DNA from 2 places in the Mesorhizobium sp. WSM4983 genome. Region 1 is predicted to be linked to the other one. Evidence: predicted binding sites of a transcription regulator. Region 1 holds the regulator's gene; the other holds the start of a gene.

What was found. The regulator PhoB, encoded in region 1, activates phosphate uptake and scavenging genes when phosphate is short. The targets are predictions, from matches to a motif close to TGTCATNNANCTGTCAT.
Region 2: the regulator PhoB is predicted to act here: its motif matches at 3,364-3,380, upstream of P9254_RS15915 (RNA degradosome polyphosphate kinase).

The regions. Positions count from the first base shown of each region.
Region 1 covers NZ_JARTVM010000002.1:528,726-536,017, forward strand. Annotated here, with positions in the region: gene P9254_RS09815 (ROK family transcriptional regulator) at 1-1,055, shown strand, start outside; gene phoB (phosphate regulon transcriptional regulator PhoB) at 1,371-2,060, opposite strand; gene phoU (phosphate signaling complex protein PhoU) at 2,080-2,784, opposite strand; gene pstB (phosphate ABC transporter ATP-binding protein PstB) at 2,805-3,608, opposite strand; gene pstA (phosphate ABC transporter permease PstA) at 3,605-4,456, opposite strand; gene pstC (phosphate ABC transporter permease subunit PstC) at 4,460-5,446, opposite strand; gene pstS (phosphate ABC transporter substrate-binding protein PstS) at 5,510-6,568, opposite strand; gene P9254_RS09850 (response regulator) at 7,084-7,292, opposite strand, start outside.
Region 2 covers NZ_JARTVM010000004.1:373,312-380,603, forward strand. Annotated here, with positions in the region: gene P9254_RS15895 (amino acid ABC transporter permease) at 1-835, shown strand, start outside; gene P9254_RS15900 (amino acid ABC transporter ATP-binding protein) at 851-1,654, shown strand; gene P9254_RS15905 (FAD-dependent monooxygenase) at 1,802-3,028, opposite strand; gene P9254_RS15910 (zinc-finger domain-containing protein) at 3,055-3,300, opposite strand; gene P9254_RS15915 (RNA degradosome polyphosphate kinase) at 3,541-5,736, shown strand; gene ppx (exopolyphosphatase) at 5,733-7,268, shown strand; gene P9254_RS15925 (DoxX family protein) at 7,273-7,292, opposite strand, start outside.

The DNA.
Region 1 (7,292 bases):
AGCCGAGCGAGACCGCGTCTCTGAAGCGCGGCCGGCCACAGGTGGGCCTCGCGCTCAAGCCGGAGGCGGCGGCGGTGGTAACGGTGGTGCTGTCGCTCAATTTCCTCTCGGTCGCCGTTATTGATTATGCGGGTCAGGTCATCGCCGAGGAGCAGCGCCGCCTCGATACGCTCACCATACCGCGCAACGAGCTGATCGGCGAATGCTTGGCGATCGTGCGGCGCCGGCTGGACGATCCGGACCTCGACGTCGGCAGCGTCGCCCGCATCGCCATGGGCATCCAGGGCATCACCGATTCCCATGCCCGCGCCATGCTATGGTCGCCGATCACGCCGCTGACCGACATTCCCTTCGCCGACATCCTGGAAAAGGAATTCGGCATTCCGGCCACCATGGAAAACGACTGCAACATGATGGCTGTGGCGCTGCAGTGGCGCGATCCCCACCGCTATCGCGACAATTTCATCGCCATTCTGCTCTCGCACGGCATCGGCATGGGCCTGGTGCTGAAGGGCGAGCTGTTCACCGGCACACATTCGTCCGGCGGCGAGTTCGGCCACATGATCCATCGTCCGAGCGGCGCGCTTTGCCGTTGCGGACGCCGCGGCTGCGTCGAGGCCTATGCCGGCAACTACGCCATCTGGCGCAGCGCCATGAAGATGAGCGAGGACGCCGAGCCGATCGATGTCGGCGACGCCGACATGCGGGCGCTCGCCGCCAAGGCGCGCGAGACAGATGGCCCGGAGCGCGAGGCCTATCGCCGGGCCGGGGAGGCGCTGGGCTTCGGCCTCGGCAGCCTGTTCGCGCTGATCGACCCGGCGCCGGTCGCCATGGTCGGCGTCAGCGCCGCCGCCTTCGACCTGATCGAGCCGGCGCTGCGCGAGGCGATCGCCCAGACCGCCGGCGGCCAGCATTCAAATTCGATCTCCTTCGATACCGAGCCGAACGAATTGCCGCTGATCCGCGAAGGCTGCGCCGTGCGCGCGCTGACCTTCGTCGACCAGGAGATTTTCGCCCCGGGCGTGCAGGCAAGAGCGGGCAAGAACGTGGCCTGAGCAGCTTCGATAGCGATCGTTGTCTTCTGTGCGTCCTGCAGACGCCGGAGATTAGCGAAGGCCCCGCAGCTTCGTCATTCCAGGGCGGAGCAGGAGCGAAGCTCCGTCGCGGAGACCCTGGAATCCATGCCATTACCTCAATCGTCGGATGAGCGGAGCAGAATTTCTGCACCGCCGCGGCGCGTGGAAGTCGCGTGGATCGTCGGGTCTGCGCGCGTCGCGACGCTTCGTGCTCCGCCCGTGGACGGCGAAGCACCAGCGTCTCGATAACCCGCCAGCGCAGATAGAACCCGTCAGACCTTCGGTGCCCTGGATCTAATCTTCCCTGATCGCGTAGCCCGCCCCACGGATGGTACGTATGACGTCCGGCATCCGGCCGTTGTTGACCGCCTTGCGCAGGCGTCCGACATGCACGTCCACGGTGCGCTCGTCGATATAGATCGTCTCGCCCCATACATTGTCGAGCAGCTGGCTGCGCGAGAACACCCGGCCGGGATGCCGCATCATGAATTCCAGCAGCCTGAACTCGGTCGGGCCGAGCCGGATCTCGCTCTTCTTGCGGTAGACGCGATGCGATTCGCGATCGAGCACGATGTCGCCGACCTTGAGCACGCTGGACAGCACCTCCGGCTTGGCGCGGCGCAGCAGCGCCTTGACCCTGGCCATGAATTCCGGCGTCGAGAACGGCTTGACCAGATAGTCGTCGGCGCCGGTCGAGAGGCCGCGCACCCTGTCGCTTTCCTCGCCGCGCGCGGTCAGCATGATGATCGGCAGGCGTTCGGTCTCGGGCCGCATCCTGAGGCGCCGGCAAAGCTCGATGCCGGACACCGCCGGCACCATCCAGTCGAGCACCAGAAGGTCGGGTACATTCTCCTGCAGGCGGATCTCGGCCTCGTCGCCGCGGGTCACCACCTCGACCTGATAGCCCTCGGATTCGAGGTTGTAGCGGAGCAGCACCCCCAGCGGTTCCTCGTCCTCCACCACCATGATGCGTGGCGCGATCATATAGCAGGCACCTTCGCTGTCAGGCCGCCGGCGCCGACATCGTCGTCTCGTCCTGCTTAGGACGATTCGCGGGCAATTGCGTGCCGGTCAGCACATAGTAGGCGTTCTCGGCGATGTTGGTGACGTGGTCGCCGATGCGCTCCAGATTCTTGGCGCAGAACAACAGATGCGTGCAAGCCGTGATGTTGCGCGGATCCTCCATCATGTAGGTCAGGAGCTCGCGGAAGACGGCGGTGTATTTGACGTCGATGCGCTCGTCGTCGTTGCGGAGCTTGGCGAGCGCCGTGGCGTCGCCGGCCGCGTATTCCTCGATCACGCCCTGCACCTGGATCAGCACCAGCTGCGCCATCGAATCGATGGAGTGCGAAAGGTCGCGCGGCGCGGCGCTGACGCCGACCGAGCCGACGCGCTTAGCGATGTTCTTGGCAAGGTCGCCAATGCGCTCGAGATCGCCGGCCATGCGGATGGCGCCAACGACGCTGCGCAGGTCGTCGGCCATCGGCTGGCGTTTGGCAATCAGCGTGATGGCGCGATCGTCGAGCTCGCGTTGGCGCGCGTCCATGATGGCATCGTCGGAGACCACGCGCTGCGCCAGCGCGTTGTCGGAATTCAGCAGAGCCTTGGTCGACGCGCCGACCATCGAGCCGGCAAGATCGCCCATGTCGCGGATAAGCTGGCTGATCTGCCTCAGATCCTCGTCGAAGGAAGCGACCGTATGGGCCATGGTTATGTCCTCGTATGAACTCAGCCGAAGCGGCCGGTGATGTAGTCCTGCGTGCGCTTCTCGCGGGGCGAGGTGAAGATCTTCTCGGTCCGGTCGAATTCGATCAGCTCGCCGAGATACATGAACGCCGTCTGCCGCGACACGCGCGCCGCCTGCTGCATGTTGTGGGTGACGATCACGATCGTGTAGTCGGCCTGCAGCTCGTCGATCAGCTCCTCGATCTTGGCGGTCGAGAGCGGATCGAGTGCCGATGCCGGCTCGTCGAGCAGGATGACCTCCGGCTTCACCGCCACGGTGCGGGCGATGCAGAGCCGCTGCTGCTGGCCGCCCGAAAGGCTCTGGCCACTGGCGTTGAGCTTGTCCTTGACCTCGTTCCACAGCGCGGCGCGCTTCAGCGCCTGTTCGACGCGATTGTCCATCTCGGCCTTGCTTATCTTCTCATACAGCCTGACGCCGAAGGCGATGTTCTCGTAGATCGACATCGGGAACGGCGTCGGCTTCTGGAACACCATGCCGATCTTGGTCCTGAGCAGGTTGAGGTCCTGCGAACGGTCGAGGATGTTCTTGCCGTCGAGCAGCACCTGGCCTTCGGCGCTCTGCTTCGGGTAGAGCTCGTAGATGCGGTTGAGCACGCGCAGCAGCGTCGACTTTCCGCAGCCCGAAGGTCCGATGAAGGCGGTGACGCTGCGCTCGGGCAGCGACAGGTTGATGTCCTTCAACGCCTTCGACTGGCCATAGTAGAAGTTGAGGTTCTTGACTTCGATCTTGGCCTTCTCGGCGGTCGTCTCGGCTACGTTCAGGTCGGTGGACAACATCGGTTTCATCTGTCCTCTCTGCGTCCGGTAAGGCTGCGGGCGAAGATGCTCAGCCCGAGAACCGTCAGGGTGATTATCAGTGCGCCCGTCCAGGCCAGTTGCTGCCATTCCTCATAAGGGCTCAGCGCAAACTGGAAGATGGTCACCGGCAGGCTGGCCATCGGCGCGTTGAGATTGCTCGACCAGAACTGGTTGTTGAGCGCGGTGAAGAGCAGCGGCGCCGTCTCGCCCGAAATCCGGGCGATCGCCAGCAATATACCGGTGACGATGCCGGACAGTGCGGCGCGATAGGCGACCGAGCGGATCACCACCCAGCGCGGCGCGCCGATGGCGGTGCCGGCCTCGCGCAGCGCGTTGGGCACAAGGTTCAGCATGTCCTCGGTGGTGCGCACGACGACGGGGATCACCAGGATCGACAGCGCCACCGCGCCGGCGATCGCCGAGAAATGACCCATCGGCCGCACTATCAGCTCGTAGACGAACAGGCCGACAATGATCGATGGCGCCGACAACAGGATGTCGTTGATGAAGCGCACCACCGTCGTGAGGCGCGAGAAGCGCCCGTACTCGGCCATATAGGTTCCGGCGAGCACGCCGATCGGCGTGCCGACGACGATGCCGATCACGGTCATCACGATGCTGCCGTAAATGGCGTTGAGCAGGCCGCCGGCGTCGCCGGGCGGCGGCGTCATTTCCGTGAACACCGAAAGCGAGACACCCGAGAGCCCCTTATAGAGAAGGGCGCCGAGGATCAGCGCCAGCCAGACGAGGCCGATGCCCGCCGCTATGGTGCAGAGCGCCATCATCACGGCGTTCTTGCGCTTCCGGCTTCGGTGGAGCGATGCGGCTGTCGACATCGGTCAGGCTCCCGTGCGGCTATCGATGCGCAACAGCATGTAGCGTGCGAGCGCGAGGATGATGAAGGTGATGATGAACAGGATCAGTCCGAGCGCCACCAGTGAGGACGTGTAAAGCTCGCCGTCGGCTTCGGTGAATTCGTTGGCGATGGTCGCCGAGATCGTCGTGCCGGGCGCAAAAAGCGAGGCGCTGATGCGGTGCGCATTGCCGATGACGAAGGTGACGGCCATCGTCTCGCCGAGCGCGCGGCCAAGACCGAGCATGACGCCGCCCATGATGCCGACCCGCGTATAGGGAATGACCACACGCCGGGTCACTTCCCAGGTCGTGCAGCCGATGCCGTAGGCCGATTCCTTCAGCACCGCTGGCACCGTGGCGAACACGTCCTTGGTGATCGAGGTGATGAAGGGCAGCACCATGATGGCGAGGATCAGCGACGACGTCAGCAGGCCGATGCCGTAGGGCGGACCGGCAAACAGGCTGGCGAGACCCGGTATGCCGTGGAAAAGATTGATGATGAATGGCTGTACCGTCGTCTGCAGGAATGGCGCGAAGACGAACAGGCCCCAGATGCCGTAAATGATCGAGGGAATGCCGGCGAGCAGCTCGACCGCGATGCCGATCGGGCGCCTGAGCGGGCGCGGGCAGAGCTCGGTCAGGAAGACGGCGATGCCGATGCCGATCGGCACGGCAATGAGGATGGCGATGGCCGAGGTGACGACGGTGCCGTAGATGGGCGCGAGCGCGCCGAAATTCTCGGTGACCGGATTCCAGGATTCAGTGGTGAGGAAGGAGAAGCCGAACTTCGACAGCGCCTCCCACGAGCCGGCGATCAGCGAGACCGCGACGCCGCCGAGAAGAAGCAGCACGAGTATAGCGGAGAGGCGCGTGACCGTTCGGAAGATCGTGTCGGTCAGGGCGAAGCGGCGCACCGTCGCTTCCCTGGTCCGTATGGCGGACGATGTCACGGCTTCGGAAACGGCTGTCATTTGCCCCTCGCATTTCGAAAGAGACAGGAGGGCGCCCGAGGCGCCCTCCTTATTCCGGAGGAATTACATGCCGGAGTAGAGCGGCTTGCCGTTGCTGTCGACGATGTCCTTGCTCCACATTTCCTCGACGCTCTTCACGACCGCGTCGGGCATCGGAACATAGTCCAGCTCGGCGGCCATGTCGTCACCCTTGGCGTAGGACCAGGCGAAGAACTTGAGCGCTTCGGTGGTGGCCGCAGCATCGTCGGGCTTCTGGTAGACGAGGATCCAGGTCGCGGAGGTCATCGGCCAGCTTTCAGCACCAGCCTGGTTGGCCAGGATGACGCCGTAGCCAGGCTTGGAGCTCCAGTCGGCATTGGCCGCAGCGGCCGAGAACGCGGCAGCGGTCGGCTCTACCTTCTTGCCGTCCTTATTGATTAGGTCGGTATAGGTGAGCTTGTTCTGCTTGGCATAGGCATACTCGACATAGCCGATCGCGCCACCGGTCTGCGCTACGTTGTTGGCGACGCCTTCGTTGCCCTTGGCGCCGATGCCCACCGGCCACTCGAGCGCGGTATTGACGCCGACCTTCGACTTCCAGTCGGCGCTGACTTCGGCCAGATAGTAGCTGAAGTTGAACGTGGTGCCCGAGCCGTCCGAACGGTGGACGACCGCGATCGCCTGGTCGGGCAGCTTGACGTCGGGGTTGAGCTTCTTGATCGCCTCGTCGTTCCAGTTGGTGATCTTGCCGACGAAGATGTCGGCCAGCGTCGGGCCGTCGAGCACCAGTTCGCCCGGCTTGACACCTTCGAGGTTGACAACCGGAACGATGCCGCCCATCACCATCGGGAACTGCGCGAGCCCGGTCGACTTGAGATCCTCGCCCTTGAGCGGCGCGTCCGAGGCGCCGAAGGTCACGGTCTTGGCCTTGATCTGCTTGATGCCGCCGCCGGAGCCGATCGACTGATAGTTGAGACCGATGCCGGTCTCCTTTTTGTACGCGTCGGCCCACTTGGCATAGATCGGATAGGGGAAGGTAGCGCCGGCACCGGAGATGTCGGCCGCCATAGCGGCGGAGAGGGAAAGCGTGGATGCCGCAGCCATTGCAATCGCAACGGCCGCCGAGCGGATGAAATATCTCATGTGGCCTGCTCCTGTTCGGAATGTGGTCTTTCGGCACCCTTCCTATCGGCGCCTGACGAGCGCAATAGACTTCGATTATTACAGTCGCATGACAGTTTCGTGTCAGCCCGGTAACGCCTGAACGGGGATGCCTTGGGGGGCCTGCGGCTGCCATTTGCGGACCCAGCCGAAGTTTGCCGCGGGAATCAGTAGCTTGTCCGACTTTTGAATCAAAAATTATCCCGGCGGCCGGATCTCCGGCCGCCGGGAAATAAAATCCGGACGAGAGCGCGTTGCCTGTGCGCCAGAGCGGATCATGGCCTGGCCATCGCCGAAAACAGGTCCGTTGGGGTAGAGTCGACGCTGTTCCTTGCCGGCGGTCGCTGCTCCCGCCCGTAACCGAAGGGCGGAATCGACAGCAGCCATTGTCCTGACCTGGCCTTCATTTTGTATGGTGCGATCACACCATACGTCTGCGTTGGACGCAGATGACGGACCTCGTCGATGACGCCGTGAACGGCCGCGCAGAAAGGCTGTTATCCGGCGCTGCGGCGGACTTCCGCGTCCGACCCGAGCCATCTTTCAAGCTTCTCGAGCAGCGCCTTCGGGCTGATCGGCTTCGGCAGGTAATCATCCATGCCGGCTTCCAGGCAGCGCTCGCGGTCACCCTTCAGTGCATGCGCGGTGACGCCGACGATCGGCACATGCGTGCCCATCTCGGCTTCGAGCCGGCGGATGGCCGCGG
Region 2 (7,292 bases), on a different contig from region 1:
CTATCACATCGAGGAACGCTGGCGGCCTATCCTGGTCGCCATCCTGTTCGTGGTGTTGCTGGTGCCTATGCTGATCCCGCGCGTGCCGCGCAAGGGGCTGAACGCCATCCTGCTCTTCCTCGTGCTGCCGGTCGTCGCCCACTTCCTTTTGGTCGGCGGCGTGTTCGGCCTGCCGCATGTCGAGACCTCGCGCTGGGGTGGGCTGCTGGTGACGCTCAGTCTCTCCTTCGTTGGTATGGCCGTGTCGCTGCCCCTGGGCATCGCTCTGGCGCTCGGCCGTCGCTCCCAGATGCCGATCGTCAAATGGCTTTGCGTCGTCTTCATCGAGACGGTGCGCGGCATTCCGCTGATCACCGTGCTGTTCTTCGCCAGCGTCATGCTGCCGCTTTTCCTTCCCGAGGGCGTTACCTTCGACAAGTACCTCAGGGCGCTGATCGGCGTGTCGCTGTTTGCCGCCGCCTATATGGCGGAAGTGGTGCGCGGCGGCCTCCAGGCGATCCCGAAGGGCCAGTATGAGGGCGCCGATTCGCTCGGCCTCGGCTATTGGCAGAAGATGGGCTTGATCGTGCTGCCGCAGGCCTTGAAGCTGGTCATTCCCGGCATCGTCAATACCTTCATCGGCATGTTCAAGGATACCAGCCTGGTGCTCATCATCTCGATGTTCGACCTGCTCGGCGTGGTGAAGCAGAATTTCTCCGATCCCAACTGGGCGACGCCGCAGACCCCGAAGTCCGGCTTGATCTTCGCCGCCTTCGTGTTCTGGCTGTTCTGCTTCGGCATGTCGCGCTATTCAATGTACACCGAGCGCCGGCTGGACACCGGCTACAAACGATAAAAAGGGGAATTGGCTATGGCCACCGAAAACGCCGTCAGCGCGGAAGACCTCAAGGTCGATGCCAAGAAGATGCACATCTCGACGACAGATGTCGCCATCGACATCGTCGGCATGCACAAATGGTATGGCGAGTTCCATGTGCTGAAGGACATCAACCTCAAGGTGATGCGCGGCGAGCGCATCGTCATCTGCGGTCCGTCCGGCTCCGGCAAGTCGACCATGATCCGCTGCATCAACCGCTTGGAAGAGCACCAGAAGGGCAAGATCATCGTCGACGGCAAGGAACTCACCAACGATCTGAAGAAGATCGACGAGGTGCGCCGCGAGGTCGGCATGGTGTTCCAGCACTTCAACCTGTTCCCGCATCTCACCATTCTGGAGAATTGCACGCTGGCGCCGATCTGGGTGCGCAAGACGCCGAAGAAGCAGGCCGAGGAAATCGCCATGCATTTCCTGAAGCGCGTCAAGATCCCGGAGCAGGCCAACAAATATCCTGGACAGCTCTCCGGCGGCCAGCAGCAGCGCGTGGCGATCGCCCGCTCGCTCTGCATGAACCCGCGCATCATGCTGTTCGACGAGCCGACCTCGGCGCTCGACCCGGAAATGATCAAGGAAGTGCTGGAGACGATGGTTGGCCTTGCCGAAGAAGGCATGACCATGCTGTGCGTCACCCACGAGATGGGCTTTGCCCGCAAGGTCGCCAACCGGGTGATCTTTATGGACCAGGGCCAGATCGTCGAGCAGAACACGCCGGCCGAGTTCTTCGATAATCCGCGCCATGAGCGGACGAAACTGTTCCTGTCGCAGATCCTGCACTGAGCTTCTGACGCCAATTCGAGAAGCCCGGCCGCCAACGGCCGGGCTTTTGAGCGACCGGTTGGTGAAGCGCGCTGCCGGTCTCGCTTCCATAGTTGTCGAGGCGCGGTAGCATTGGCGGTCGTGCAGGACACCGCTGCAGCGAACGCCTCACCGCCTGTTCCGCTCCTCCCAGCCATAGAGCCAGTCCAAATCTCCCGCGAGCTTCTCCGCCGGGCGCGTCGCCAGCACCAGGTTGCGCGCGATCGCAACCGGGCCCCATGCGTGCCAGGCCATGCGGTTGAGTGCGCCGCGTCTGAGCACCTTCTCGATGCGCGGCCGCCTGAGATTTTCCCATGTGGAGAGGTTCTGCCGCCGATCGCCGGGGAAGTCGGCGACCAGATCGGCGAGCGTCGCGGCATCCTCGATCGCCATCGCCGCGCCCTGCGCCGCGAACGGGGTCATGGCGTGCGCCGCGTCTCCGATCAGGGCTACCTGCGGCATCGTCCAGCGAGCCTGCTCGACGGTGTGGATCGGAAACGCCGTCCAAGGCCCGGCGAGCGCGGCGAGTCTCGCCAGCGCGGGCGACGTGCCGCGCATAGCGCTGGCGAGAATGGCGGGATCGGCATGGCCGGACCAGCCTTCGGCGATGCGCTCGCCCTTGGTGAAGGCGGCCAGATTGAAGGCGCTGCCTTTGCTCACCGGATAGGCGACCATATGGAAGCCGGGATGCAGGAAGGCGGTGATGCAGTCGCCGGCGGCGATTGCTGCAAAAGCCTGGCCGGCGGCGCTTGTCGCTGCAACCGTTGCGCGCCAGGCCAGCTCGCCCGAGAAGCGGTTCTTCCCGAAGGCCGGCTCTCGACCCGCAAGCAGCCTGCGAACCGACGACCAGACGCCGTCCGCGCCGATCAGCAGGCCGCCGGCGGCCTCGATGCTGCCGCCATCCGTTTCGGCGGCGACGGCGATGTCTTGCGGGTGAACAGCGACGTCCGTTACCCGCGCGCCGGTGACGAGTTGGATTTCAGGATGCTCCGCCATCCGCGCCGTCAGCGCCGCCTGCAGGTCGGCGCGGTGCGCCACCAGATAGGGCGCGCCCCAACGCTCTTCGCCGGCCTGGCCGAGCGGCACGCGCGCCAGTTCGCGCAAGGTGGCAGCGCCCTTCAGCACCACCGCTTCCGGGCGGATCGCGCTCAGCCGCAACCGGTCGAGCGCGCCGAGCCGACTGAGCATACGGGTGGCGTTGGGGGAAAGCTGGATGCCCGCGCCCACCGCTTCGAGCTGGCTGGCCTGTTCCAGCACCGTGACGGCATGGCCGTGTTCGGCAAAGGCAAGAGCTGCCGTCAGTCCGGCGATACCGGCCCCGGCGATGACGACCTGCCGGGACCGCGCCTCCTCCATGGTCTAGCGGTCACCCAGATCCGCGATCAGGCGGCCTGGTCGATATAGAGGCAGCCGGCAGGCTCGGTTTCCGTCGCCTTCAGCTTCGGCGAATAGCGGTAGAGCGTCGAGCAGTAAGGGCAGACCTTTTCATTGTCGTCGCCCATGTCGAGGAATACATGCGGGTGGTCGAAAGGCGGGTTGGCGCCGGTGCACATGAATTCCTTGACGCCGATATCGATCGCCGGATGGCCCGCGTCGTTCTGGAAATGGGGAATGGTACCGCCTGCCATCGTCGTCTCCTTCAGTTCGGCCCGTTTGCATCTGGATCATAACCGGCCGGTTTGCAAGATCGATGAAATGAAACTGTCGCAAAAGGCTGGCAGAGGATAAGTTGAGCCGGTTAAGCGCATGAGGCCGGAAACGAAGCGATTCCGTGACATCATGCGTCATAAAAGCGTGTTAGAGCGTGCATAGCGCGTCCGGCGGCGTATGGCGCTCAAAGAACGACGTTGTGGCCAAGAGCAGGAACCATGAACGAACTGAAGCCGGTGCAGAGCGAGTTCATCACCGTCGAGGCGGCGAGCCCGGACGGCGGCAATCCAGACCGTTTCGTCAACCGCGAGTTTTCCTGGCTGCAGTTCAACCGCCGGGTGCTCGAGGAATCGCTGAACGAGCATCACCCGCTGCTCGAGCGCGTCCGCTTCCTGTCGATCTCGGCCGCAAACCTCGACGAGTTCTTCATGGTGCGCGTCGCCGGCCTCGCCGGTCAGGTGCGCGAGGGCATCGCGTTGAAGAGCCCGGACGGCCGCACGCCTGAGCAGCAGTTGGAGCAATTGCTGCGCGAGGTCGAGCGCCTGCAGGAAGACCAGCAGAAGAGCCTGTCGGCCCTGATGGAGCTGCTCAACAAGGAAGGCATCGAAAGCATCCCCCGCGACGGCCTGACCAAGGACGAGAAGGCCTGGCTGGAGGAGCATTTCCAGGGTCAGGTTTTCCCGGTGCTCACGCCGCTGTCGATCGACCCGGCGCACCCGTTTCCGTTCATCCCCAATCTCGGTTTCTCAATGGCGCTGCAGCTGCGCCACCGCAAGAACGGCGAGGAGATGAGCGCGCTCTTGCGCTTGCCGGTGGCGCTGCGGCGGTTCATCCGTCTGCCCGACCGCAAGCATCATGTCCGCTTCATCCCGCTGGAGGAGGCGGTCGGCCTCTATATCGGCAAGCTCTTCCCTGGATATGAGGTCAAGGGCTCGGGCACGTTCCGCATCATCCGCGACAGCGATATCGAGGTGGAGGAGGAATCGGAAGACCTCGTTCGCCTGTTCGAGACGGCGCTGAAGCGCCGCCGCCGCGGCTCCGTCATCCGCATCGAATTCGACACGCTGATGCCGGCCGAGTTGCGCGACTTCGTCGCCGGCGAGCTCGGAGTGTCGTCGAGCCGCATCAGCGTGCTCACCGGGCCGCTGGCGCTCAACCAGATCTCCGAGATCGTCGCCATCCCGCGCGACGACCTCAAATTCACGCCCTATAACCCGCGCTTTCCCGAGCGCATCCGCGAGCATGGTGGCGACTGCCTGGCCGCCATCCGCGAGAAGGACATCATCGTCCACCACCCCTACGAATCCTTCGACGTCGTGGTGCAGTTCCTGCGCCAGGCGGCGGCCGATCCGGAAGTCGTCGCCATCAAGCAGACGCTCTACCGCACCTCGAACGACAGCCCGATCGTGCGGGCGTTGATCGACGCGGCGGAGGCCGGCAAGTCGGTGACGGCGCTCGTCGAGCTCAAGGCGCGCTTCGATGAAGAGGCCAATATCCGCTGGGCGCGCGACCTCGAGCGCGCCGGCGTCCAGGTCGTATTCGGCTTCCTGGAGTTGAAGACCCACGCCAAGATGTCGCTGGTGGTCCGCCGCGAGGACGGCCGGCTGCGCAATTACGTACATCTCGGCACCGGCAACTACCATCCGGTCACCGCCCGCATCTACACCGACCTGTCCTTCTTCACCACCGACCCGACGATCGCGCGCGATGTCGCGCAGATCTTCAACTTCATCACCGGCTACGCCGAGCCTGCCGAGGAGATGCGTCTTGCGGTGTCGCCGTTCACGCTGCGCGACCGCATCCTGAGGCACATCGCCGAGGAGATCGCCCATGCGCTCGAGGGCAGGCCGGCCCGTATCTGGATGAAGATGAACGCGCTCGTCGATCCGACCGTCATCGACGCTCTCTATGACGCCAGCCGCGCCGGCGTCGAGATAGATCTCGTCGTGCGCGGCATCTGCTGCCTGAGGCCGCAGGTGCCGGGTCTTTCCGAGAACATCCGGGTGAAGTCGATTGTCGGCCGCTTCCTTGAGCACAGCCGCATCTACTGCTTCGGCAACGGCCACGGTCTGCCGTCCGACGAAGCGGTCGTCTACATCTCCTCGGCCGATATCATGCCGCGCAATCTCGACCGCCGCGTCGAGACCCTGGTGCCGATCACCAATCCGACTGTGCATGAACAGGTGCTTGGCCAGATCATGCTCGGCAACATCATGGACAATCAGCAAAGTTTCGACGTATTGGCTGATGGCACCTCCCGGCGCGCTGCGCTCGAGGAGGGCGAGGAACCGTTCAACGCGCAGGAATATTTCATGACCAATCCGAGTCTTTCCGGACGGGGTGACGCGCTGAAATCGCATGCGCCCAGGCGCATTGCACAGTTCAAGCGCCGCAAGAAGAACGCCGCCGCGTGATTTCAGTCTCGCAGGGCCGGCTCCAGGACCGGCGGCCGCTGTCGATCATCGACATCGGATCGAACTCGATCCGCCTCGTCGTCTATGAAGGGCTGGCGCGCTCGCCGACGATGCTGTTCAACGAAAAGATGCTGGCCGGCCTCGGCCGCGGCATCGTTTCGACGGGCAAGCTCGATCCCGAGGCGGTGACGCGCTCGATGGAGGAGTTCCGCCGTTTTCGCGCGCTTTCCGATCAAGCCGGCGCCGAGCACATCTATGTGCTGGCGACCGCGGCCGCGCGCGAGGCGGTCAACGGCCCGGACTTCATCCACCGCGCCGAGGATGTGCTGAAGACCGAGATCCGCGTGCTTTCCGGCCGCCAGGAAGCGCATTATTCGGCGCTTGGCATCATTTCCGGCTTCTATCCGGCCAACGGCATCGCCGGCGACCTTGGCGGCGGCAGCCTGGAACTCGTCGACATCAATGGCGAGGCGATCGGCGACGGTATCACGCTGCCGCTCGGCGGCCTGCGCCTGCAGGACATGGCGAAGAACTCTCTCGTCCAGGCGCAGAAGATCGCGCGCCAGGAACTGGCGCGGGCGAAGCTTTTGAAGGGCGGGCAGGGCAGGGTGTTCTACGCCGTCGGCGGAACCTGGCGAAACCTCGCCCGGCTCCATATGGAAATGACCAACTACCCGCTCGGCGTCATGCATCATTACGAGATCGCCGCCGACAGCGCCCTGAACTTCCTCAGGCAGGTGGCCAAGGGCGAGGTCGAAAAGGTCAAGGGCATCGAAGGCGTCTCCAAGAACCGCCGCTCGCTGCTGCCTTACGGTGCGGTCGTGCTGCAGGAAATCATGGCGGCAATGCAGCCCTCGAAGATCGTCGTCTCGGCGCAGGGCGTGCGCGAAGGCTTCCTCTATTCGCTGCTCGACGCCGCCGAGCAGAAGGCGGATCCGCTGATCTCCGCGGCGGAGGAACTGGCGCTGCTGCGCTCGCGCTCGGTCCATCACGCGCATGACCTCGTCGAATGGACGGACAAGGCTTTCAAGGCCTTCGGCATCGACGAGACGGTGGATGAGGCGCGCTACCGCCACGCCGCCTGCCTGCTTGCCGATATCGGCTGGCGGGCGCATCCCGAATATCGCGGCCGGCAGTCGCTCAACATCATCGCGCATGCGTCCTTTATCGGCGTCGACCATCCTGGCCGCGCCTATCTGGCCCTGACCAACGCCTATCGCCATGACGGCATCTTCAACGATGCGATCGCGCCCGAGATCAAGACCCTGGCGCCGCCGCGGATGCTCGAGCGCGCCCGCGCGCTGGCGGCGATGATGCGCGTCGTCTACCTGCTGACGGCGGCGATGCCCGGGGTCATGCCGCGGCTGAAATGGGAAAGCCGCGGCAACGGTGCGCTTGCGCTGGTGCTGCCGGCGTCGCTTGCCGACCTCTATGGCGAACGACCTGCCGGGCGACTGGCGCAGCTGGCGCGCATCACCAACCGCCGGCTGGTGCTGGCGGTCGAGGGCGGGCCGAGCATTTCCGTCAAGTGACGGATCAGGTGATCTCGGCACCGA